3 regions of the Pediococcus acidilactici genome follow, and region 3 is predicted to be linked to each of the others. Evidence: a T-box and tRNA genes for the amino acid it is inferred to sense, from the RefSeq annotation. Region 3 holds a T-box; the other regions hold tRNA genes.

Region 1 (3,279 bases), 360 kb from region 3:
CAGGGGATAACACCTGGAAACAGATGCTAATACCGTATAACAGAGAAAACCGCCTGGTTTTCTTTTAAAAGATGGCTCTGCTATCACTTCTGGATGGACCCGCGGCGCATTAGCTAGTTGGTGAGGTAACGGCTCACCAAGGCGATGATGCGTAGCCGACCTGAGAGGGTAATCGGCCACATTGGGACTGAGACACGGCCCAGACTCCTACGGGAGGCAGCAGTAGGGAATCTTCCACAATGGACGCAAGTCTGATGGAGCAACGCCGCGTGAGTGAAGAAGGGTTTCGGCTCGTAAAGCTCTGTTGTTAAAGAAGAACGTGGGTGAGAGTAACTGTTCACCCAGTGACGGTATTTAACCAGAAAGCCACGGCTAACTACGTGCCAGCAGCCGCGGTAATACGTAGGTGGCAAGCGTTATCCGGATTTATTGGGCGTAAAGCGAGCGCAGGCGGTCTTTTAAGTCTAATGTGAAAGCCTTCGGCTCAACCGAAGAAGTGCATTGGAAACTGGGAGACTTGAGTGCAGAAGAGGACAGTGGAACTCCATGTGTAGCGGTGAAATGCGTAGATATATGGAAGAACACCAGTGGCGAAGGCGGCTGTCTGGTCTGTAACTGACGCTGAGGCTCGAAAGCATGGGTAGCGAACAGGATTAGATACCCTGGTAGTCCATGCCGTAAACGATGATTACTAAGTGTTGGAGGGTTTCCGCCCTTCAGTGCTGCAGCTAACGCATTAAGTAATCCGCCTGGGGAGTACGACCGCAAGGTTGAAACTCAAAAGAATTGACGGGGGCCCGCACAAGCGGTGGAGCATGTGGTTTAATTCGAAGCTACGCGAAGAACCTTACCAGGTCTTGACATCTTCTGCCAACCTAAGAGATTAGGCGTTCCCTTCGGGGACAGAATGACAGGTGGTGCATGGTTGTCGTCAGCTCGTGTCGTGAGATGTTGGGTTAAGTCCCGCAACGAGCGCAACCCTTATTACTAGTTGCCAGCATTCAGTTGGGCACTCTAGTGAGACTGCCGGTGACAAACCGGAGGAAGGTGGGGACGACGTCAAATCATCATGCCCCTTATGACCTGGGCTACACACGTGCTACAATGGATGGTACAACGAGTCGCGAAACCGCGAGGTTTAGCTAATCTCTTAAAACCATTCTCAGTTCGGACTGTAGGCTGCAACTCGCCTACACGAAGTCGGAATCGCTAGTAATCGCGGATCAGCATGCCGCGGTGAATACGTTCCCGGGCCTTGTACACACCGCCCGTCACACCATGAGAGTTTGTAACACCCAAAGCCGGTGGGGTAACCTTTTAGGAGCTAGCCGTCTAAGGTGGGACAGATGATTAGGGTGAAGTCGTAACAAGGTAGCCGTAGGAGAACCTGCGGCTGGATCACCTCCTTTCTAAGGAATAATACGGAACCGCACACGAGTCAAAGTTTTGTTTAGTTTTGAGAGGTCTACTCTCAAAACACATGCGTATCGGGCCTATAGCTCAGCTGGTTAGAGCGCACGCCTGATAAGCGTGAGGTCGATGGTTCGAGTCCATTTAGGCCCATACATGGGGAATTAGCTCAGCTGGGAGAGCGCCTGCCTTGCACGCAGGAGGTCAGCGGTTCGATCCCGCTATTCTCCATTGAACAACGTTAGTTGTTCTGCTTTTGTTCTTTGAAAACTGAATAATATCTATAATTTTCTAATTTTAATTAATCATAATTAAACCGAGAGAAAACCGCGTAATTTTAAAGGGTTAAACAAGATTAGTTCAAAATAATCGCAATACTCAATTAATCGCTTTACCGTAGGTAAAGTTAGGTTAAGTTAGGAAGGGCGCATGGTGGATGCCTTGGTACTAGGAGCCGATGAAGGACGGGACTAACACCGATATGCCTCGGGGAGCTGTAAGTAAGCTTTGATCCGGGGATTTCCGAATGGGGCAACCCAATAGTTTTAATCGACTATTATCCGCATCTGAATTCATAGGATGTGTGAAGGTAAACGTGGGGAACTGAAACATCTCAGTACCCACAGGAACAGAAAGAAAATTCGATTCCCTGAGTAGCGGCGAGCGAAACGGGAACAGCCCAAACCAAGAAGCTTGCTTCTTGGGGTTGTAGGACTGAACATTTGAGTTACCAAAGAGCTTGATAGCTGAAGGGCCTGGGAAGGCCAGCCAGAGAGGGTGACAGCCCCGTAAGTTAAATCAAACTCCCTCAGTTCAGGATCCTGAGTACGGCGGAGCACGTGAAATTCCGTCGGAATCCGGGAGGACCATCTCCCAAGGCTAAATACTACCTAGTGACCGATAGTGAACCAGTACCGTGAGGGAAAGGTGAAAAGCACCCCGGAAGGGGAGTGAAATAGTTCTTGAAACCATGTGCCTACAAGAAGTCAGAGCCCGTTAATGGGTGATGGCGTGCCTTTTGTAGAATGAACCGGCGAGTTACGTTCGTATGCCAGGTTAAGTTGAAGAGACGGAGCCGAAGCGAAAGCGAGTCTGAAGAGGGCGAATTAGTATGCGGATGTAGACCCGAAACCAAGTGACCTACCCATGTCCAGGTTGAAGGTGCGGTAAAACGCACTGGAGGACCGAACTCGTGTACGTTGAAAAGTGCTGAGATGAGGTGTGGGTAGCGGTGAAATTCCAAACGAACTTGGAGATAGCTGGTTCTCTCCGAAATAGCTTTAGGGCTAGCCTCGGAATTAGGATCGTGGAGGTAGAGCCACTGTTTGGACTAGGGGCCCGTCATGGGTTACCGAATTCAGATAAACTCCGAATGCCATCGATTTATGTCCGGGAGTCAGACGGTGAGTGATAAGATCCATCGTCGAAAGGGGAACAGCCCAGACCACCAGTTAAGGTCCCTAAATATATGTTAAGTGGAAAAGGATGTGGAGTTGCATAGACAACTAGGATGTTGGCTCAGAAGCAGCCACCATTTAAAGAGTGCGTAATAGCTCACTAGTCGAGTGATCCTGCGCCGAAAATGTACCGGGGCTTAAACATATTACCGAGACTGTGGATGCCACCATTAGGTGGCGTGATAGGAGAGCGTTCTAAGGGCGACGAAGGCAGACCGTGAGGACTGTTGGAGCGCTTAGAAGTGAGAATGCCGGTATGAGTAGCGAAAGATAGGTGAGAATCCTATCCACCGTATGACTAAGGTTTCCTGGGGAAGGCTCGTCCTCCCAGGGTTAGTCGGGACCTAAGCCGAGGCCGAGAGGCGTAGGCGATGGATAACAGGTTGAGATTCCTGTACTAGTTAAACTTGTT
Region 2 (3,279 bases), 690 kb from region 3:
TTGTCCTTAAGAAATCAAGCATTTGACTCGACTTCAGACTTACGGCTTGGACACCCACTTCCAATCGGGTGCATTCCTTAGCCTCCTGCGTCCCTCCATTGTTCAAACAAGTTTAACTAGTACAGGAATCTCAACCTGTTATCCATCGCCTACGCCTCTCGGCCTCGGCTTAGGTCCCGACTAACCCTGGGAGGACGAGCCTTCCCCAGGAAACCTTAGTCATACGGTGGATAGGATTCTCACCTATCTTTCGCTACTCATACCGGCATTCTCACTTCTAAGCGCTCCAACAGTCCTCACGGTCTGCCTTCGTCGCCCTTAGAACGCTCTCCTATCACGCCACCTAATGGTGGCATCCACAGTCTCGGTAATATGTTTAAGCCCCGGTACATTTTCGGCGCAGGATCACTCGACTAGTGAGCTATTACGCACTCTTTAAATGGTGGCTGCTTCTGAGCCAACATCCTAGTTGTCTATGCAACTCCACATCCTTTTCCACTTAACATATATTTAGGGACCTTAACTGGTGGTCTGGGCTGTTCCCCTTTCGACGATGGATCTTATCACTCACCGTCTGACTCCCGGACATAAATCGATGGCATTCGGAGTTTATCTGAATTCGGTAACCCATGACGGGCCCCTAGTCCAAACAGTGGCTCTACCTCCACGATCCTAATTCCGAGGCTAGCCCTAAAGCTATTTCGGAGAGAACCAGCTATCTCCAAGTTCGTTTGGAATTTCACCGCTACCCACACCTCATCTCAGCACTTTTCAACGTACACGAGTTCGGTCCTCCAGTGCGTTTTACCGCACCTTCAACCTGGACATGGGTAGGTCACTTGGTTTCGGGTCTACATCCGCATACTAATTCGCCCTCTTCAGACTCGCTTTCGCTTCGGCTCCGTCTCTTCAACTTAACCTGGCATACGAACGTAACTCGCCGGTTCATTCTACAAAAGGCACGCCATCACCCATTAACGGGCTCTGACTTCTTGTAGGCACATGGTTTCAAGAACTATTTCACTCCCCTTCCGGGGTGCTTTTCACCTTTCCCTCACGGTACTGGTTCACTATCGGTCACTAGGTAGTATTTAGCCTTGGGAGATGGTCCTCCCGGATTCCGACGGAATTTCACGTGCTCCGCCGTACTCAGGATCCTGAACTGAGGGAGTTTGATTTAACTTACGGGGCTGTCACCCTCTCTGGCTGGCCTTCCCAGGCCCTTCAGCTATCAAGCTCTTTGGTAACTCAAATGTTCAGTCCTACAACCCCAAGAAGCAAGCTTCTTGGTTTGGGCTGTTCCCGTTTCGCTCGCCGCTACTCAGGGAATCGAATTTTCTTTCTGTTCCTGTGGGTACTGAGATGTTTCAGTTCCCCACGTTTACCTTCACACATCCTATGAATTCAGATGCGGATAATAGTCGATTAAAACTATTGGGTTGCCCCATTCGGAAATCCCCGGATCAAAGCTTACTTACAGCTCCCCGAGGCATATCGGTGTTAGTCCCGTCCTTCATCGGCTCCTAGTACCAAGGCATCCACCATGCGCCCTTCCTAACTTAACCTAACTTTACCTACGGTAAAGCGATTAATTGAGTATTGCGATTATTTTGAACTAATCTTGTTTAACTCTTTAAAATTACGCGGTTTTCTCTCGGTTTAATTATGATTAATTAAAATTAGAAAATTATAGATATTATTCAGTTTTCAAAGAACAAAAGTAGAACAACTAACGTTGTTCAATGGAGAATAGCGGGATCGAACCGCTGACCTCCTGCGTGCAAGGCAGGCGCTCTCCCAGCTGAGCTAATTCCCCATGTATGGGCCTAAATGGACTCGAACCATCGACCTCACGCTTATCAGGCGTGCGCTCTAACCAGCTGAGCTATAGGCCCGATACGCATGTGTTTTGAGAGTAGACCTCTCAAAACTAAACAAAACTTTGACTCGTGTGCGGTTCCGTATTATTCCTTAGAAAGGAGGTGATCCAGCCGCAGGTTCTCCTACGGCTACCTTGTTACGACTTCACCCTAATCATCTGTCCCACCTTAGACGGCTAGCTCCTAAAAGGTTACCCCACCGGCTTTGGGTGTTACAAACTCTCATGGTGTGACGGCGGTGTGTACAAGGCCCGGGAACGTATTCACCGCGGCATGCTGATCCGCGATTACTAGCGATTCCGACTTCGTGTAGGCGAGTTGCAGCCTACAGTCCGAACTGAGAATGGTTTTAAGAGATTAGCTAAACCTCGCGGTTTCGCGACTCGTTGTACCATCCATTGTAGCACGTGTGTAGCCCAGGTCATAAGGGGCATGATGATTTGACGTCGTCCCCACCTTCCTCCGGTTTGTCACCGGCAGTCTCACTAGAGTGCCCAACTGAATGCTGGCAACTAGTAATAAGGGTTGCGCTCGTTGCGGGACTTAACCCAACATCTCACGACACGAGCTGACGACAACCATGCACCACCTGTCATTCTGTCCCCGAAGGGAACGCCTAATCTCTTAGGTTGGCAGAAGATGTCAAGACCTGGTAAGGTTCTTCGCGTAGCTTCGAATTAAACCACATGCTCCACCGCTTGTGCGGGCCCCCGTCAATTCTTTTGAGTTTCAACCTTGCGGTCGTACTCCCCAGGCGGATTACTTAATGCGTTAGCTGCAGCACTGAAGGGCGGAAACCCTCCAACACTTAGTAATCATCGTTTACGGCATGGACTACCAGGGTATCTAATCCTGTTCGCTACCCATGCTTTCGAGCCTCAGCGTCAGTTACAGACCAGACAGCCGCCTTCGCCACTGGTGTTCTTCCATATATCTACGCATTTCACCGCTACACATGGAGTTCCACTGTCCTCTTCTGCACTCAAGTCTCCCAGTTTCCAATGCACTTCTTCGGTTGAGCCGAAGGCTTTCACATTAGACTTAAAAGACCGCCTGCGCTCGCTTTACGCCCAATAAATCCGGATAACGCTTGCCACCTACGTATTACCGCGGCTGCTGGCACGTAGTTAGCCGTGGCTTTCTGGTTAAATACCGTCACTGGGTGAACAGTTACTCTCACCCACGTTCTTCTTTAACAACAGAGCTTTACGAGCCGAAACCCTTCTTCACTCACGCGGCGTTGCTCCATCAGACTTGCGTCCATTGTGGAAGATTCCCTACTGCTGCCTCCCGTAGGAGTCTGGGCCGTGTCTCAGTCCCAATGTGGCCGATTACCCTCTCAGGTCGGCTACGCATCATCGCCTTGGTGAGCCGTTACCTCACCAACTAGCTAATGCGC
Region 3 (3,279 bases):
AGCACTGTTATTTGGTGTGACGGTTTATGGATAATCCGATTGGTCAGCACTTCCGTCCGGATGAACAACCGTTAATTGAAGAATTCAGTGCGCTGGTGCAAGAAGCCAAGGATCAAAACCGGTCCATTTTAACCAACTTTTTAAATCCAAGGCAGCAGCACATTTTAACGACGCTGGTTAACCGGGATGAAGAATTACAATTGTCCTTTTTTGGTGGATTTACCAATGCAGAAAACCAGCGGGGCTTGATTTACCCCCAATACTTTGTTCCGGAAAAAGCGGATTTTCTAGTTAAAATATTTGAAATTGATTATCCGGTTAAATTCGCGGAATTGGAGCATCGCCAGATTTTAGGCACGTTAGCGAATTCTGGGATTCAACGGGATACGTTTGGCGATATTGTTCATTACCAAGACCGTTGGCAAGTGGCCACGAACGGTGAATTAGAGAAGTTCTTTTCAAATGAGATTACGCGAATTGGCCGGATTAAAGTGCGGATGCAGCTGGCAGCCCCATCCGAGATTCTTACACCGGTTAATGACTGGGAAAGAACGCAAGTGACGCTTGCGTCGTTACGACTGGATTCGATAGTGGCCACCGCCTTTTCGATCTCTCGTCACCGTGCCAAGGAGCTGATTGAGCACCGCCAAGTCCAATTAAACTGGATGATTGATGAAAAATCAGACACAATAATTGCGAGAAATGATGTCATTTCAGTTCGAAAATATGGTAGGATTAAGCTTGTGGAAGTTTTAGGTAAAACAAAAAAAGATAAGCTAAAAACCCAACTAGATTTAATTAAAACTAGGTAGCGATTTACGGAGGTTTTATTCAGATGGCAATTGAACCACAAGATATACAACAAAAACACTTTTCCAACAAAATGCGCGGGTATAACCCCGACGAAGTTGACGAATTTTTAGATGACGTTGCTTTTGAACAACGGCGTTTGCATGATGAAATTGATTCGTTACGGCGCCAATTAGCCGAAGCCAAGAGCCGGGTGGAATATTTCGACGAGATGAAGGAATCCTTGAACAAGTCGATTATGGTAGCCCAAGATGCCGCGGATAAGGTTAAAATTAGTTCTAAACGGGAAGCGGAATTCACTGCTAAAGAAGCTCAAAAAGAAGCTGAAGTAGTAGTCAAAAATGCGCACAAAAAAGCGGACGGCTATATCGGCGAAGCTGCTGGCAAAGCTCAAAAGGTTATTGTGGCAACTGACGACTTGAAGAAACAAGCCCGTAGTTTCCGGCAAAAGCTGGAAGTACTTCTTGAATCACAATTACAAATGATCAAGGGACGCGATTGGGATAACTTATTGAGTTCTGATGAATTGCTAACGATTGGTGAAATCAAGGAAGCAATGCGGAATAGCGGAGCGCTTGACATCATTCAGGAAAACAGTGTACACTCAGAAGAAGTTGGGAAAATTGATCCGGACACACCTGCTGTAGAGCCCAAAGAAGATGAGCTAAAAACGGTGGTGGTCTTTCCAGAAGATCAACCTAACGAACAGGGGAAACCCACTGACCAAGGGTTCCACGTAAATCCTAAAAAATAAAACGTAAAAAAAGAGGGACTTCTAGCAATCAGCAGTTCAGCGAGCTAACGTTGGTGTGAGGTTAGTCTGCTAGTTAGAAGGACAATCACTTTTGAGTGCAGCGTTGAAGTATTTAGTAGACGCTGTCGGTTTCCACCGTTATGGGAAAATGAGGAGGACGTTTTTAACGTCCTTGAATTTGGGTGGTACCACGATTTGACTTCGTCCCTAGTAGGGATGGAGTCTTTTTTATTGTCTAAAATTTCAAGAATAATACTTAGGAAAGCGAGTGATTTTAGTGCGGGTTAAAGATACTTTAAATCTAGGAAAAACCAAGTTTAAAATGCGCGGAAATCTTCCGGTAAACGAAAAGAAGCGCGAAGACGTTTGGTTTGAAAACAAAGTTTATGAACAACGACAAAAATTAAATGAGGGCAAGCCAAGTTTTGTTCTTCATGACGGGCCGCCATATGCCAACGGAAACATTCACATGGGCCACGCGATGAACAAGATTTCTAAGGATATTATCGTCCGATATAAATCAATGAGTGGTTTTCGGAGCCCATACGTTCCGGGTTGGGATACGCATGGTTTACCGATTGAACAACAATTAACTAAGGAAGGCCACGACCGTAAAAAAATGTCGACGGCTGAATTCCGTAAATTATGTCGCGATTACGCCTTAAAACAAGTTGACAAGCAACGCGAAGACTTCAAGCGTTTGGGAGTAGCTGCCGAATGGGATAACCCATACTTAACTTTGCAACCATCTTTTGAAGCAGAAGAAATTCGGACTTTTGCTAAAATGGTTGAGTTAGGCTTGATTTACCGTGGTAAAAAGCCCGTATTTTGGTCATGGTCTTCCGAATCGGCAATGGCAGAAGCGGAAGTTGAGTATCACGACGTTACTTCGCCATCTGCTTTTTATGCGGAACGAGTAAGCGATGGGAAGGGCGTCTTGGATCAAGACACTTACTTCGTAGTTTGGACAACGACTCCATGGACCATTCCGGCTTCAGAAGGAATTACCATTGATGCTGGTTTTGATTATTCCGTTGTGAAACCCGCGGGTGACGACCGCAAATTTGTGATTGCCACGGACCGGTTGAGTTACGCTGCTGAACAATTTGGGTGGCAAGACGTTGAAACCATCAAGACGGTTCGCGGGCAGGAGTTAGAAAACATTACGGCGCTCCACCCATTTGATAGCGATCGCAAGCTAGTGGTTATGTTAGGGGACTTCGTAACCTTAGATTCCGGAACGGGATTAGTTCATACGGCACCTGGCTTTGGGGAAGACGATTTCCGGGTTGGTAAAGAATACGGCCTCGATATTTTTGTACCAGTCGATGATCGTGGTTACCTCACTGCTGAAGCGGGTCCTGATTTTGAAGGGGTCTTCTACGAAGATGCTAATGAAATTGCCTTGAACAAGTTAAAGGCAACTAACGCTTTGCTTAAGCAGATGGATTACACACATAGTTATCCGTTTGATTGGCGGACTAAGAAGCCAATTATTTTCCGGGCTACTCCACAATGGTTTGCTTCGGTAGACAAAATTCGTGATCAAATCTTGGACGCGTTAAAAGACGTTAAGTTCCTCCCAGAATGGGGTCAAAAACGACTCCACAACATGATCCGGGACCGTGGCGACTGGGTAATCTCTCGTCAACGGGTTTGGGGTGTGCCACTACCAATCTTCTACGCTGAAGACGGTACGCCAATCATGAATGGGG

Evidence for each region. The T-box of region 3 lies ahead of ileS (isoleucine--tRNA ligase). A T-box ahead of a tRNA ligase gene usually reads a tRNA of that ligase, here a tRNA-Ile.
Region 1: it has a tRNA-Ile gene. The T-box ahead of ileS (isoleucine--tRNA ligase) is inferred to sense a tRNA for this amino acid. The anticodon was not compared.
Region 2: it has a tRNA-Ile gene. The T-box ahead of ileS (isoleucine--tRNA ligase) is inferred to sense a tRNA for this amino acid. The anticodon was not compared.

What each region holds. Positions count from the first base shown of each region.
Region 1 covers NZ_CP066046.1:126,139-129,417, forward strand. Annotated here, with positions in the region: rRNA gene I6H64_RS00575 (16S ribosomal RNA) at 1-1,409, shown strand, start outside; tRNA gene I6H64_RS00580 (tRNA-Ile) at 1,490-1,563, shown strand; tRNA gene I6H64_RS00585 (tRNA-Ala) at 1,569-1,641, shown strand; rRNA gene I6H64_RS00590 (23S ribosomal RNA) at 1,820-3,279, shown strand, end outside.
Region 2 covers NZ_CP066046.1:1,177,224-1,180,502, forward strand. Annotated here, with positions in the region: rRNA gene I6H64_RS05935 (23S ribosomal RNA) at 1-1,565, opposite strand, end outside; tRNA gene I6H64_RS05940 (tRNA-Ala) at 1,744-1,816, opposite strand; tRNA gene I6H64_RS05945 (tRNA-Ile) at 1,822-1,895, opposite strand; rRNA gene I6H64_RS05950 (16S ribosomal RNA) at 1,976-3,279, opposite strand, start outside.
Region 3 covers NZ_CP066046.1:484,076-487,354, forward strand. Annotated here, with positions in the region: gene I6H64_RS02445 (YggT family protein) at 1-34, shown strand, start outside; gene I6H64_RS02450 (YlmH family RNA-binding protein) at 27-812, shown strand; gene I6H64_RS02455 (DivIVA domain-containing protein) at 836-1,564, shown strand; T-box leader at 1,560-1,776, shown strand; gene ileS (isoleucine--tRNA ligase) at 1,842-3,279, shown strand, end outside.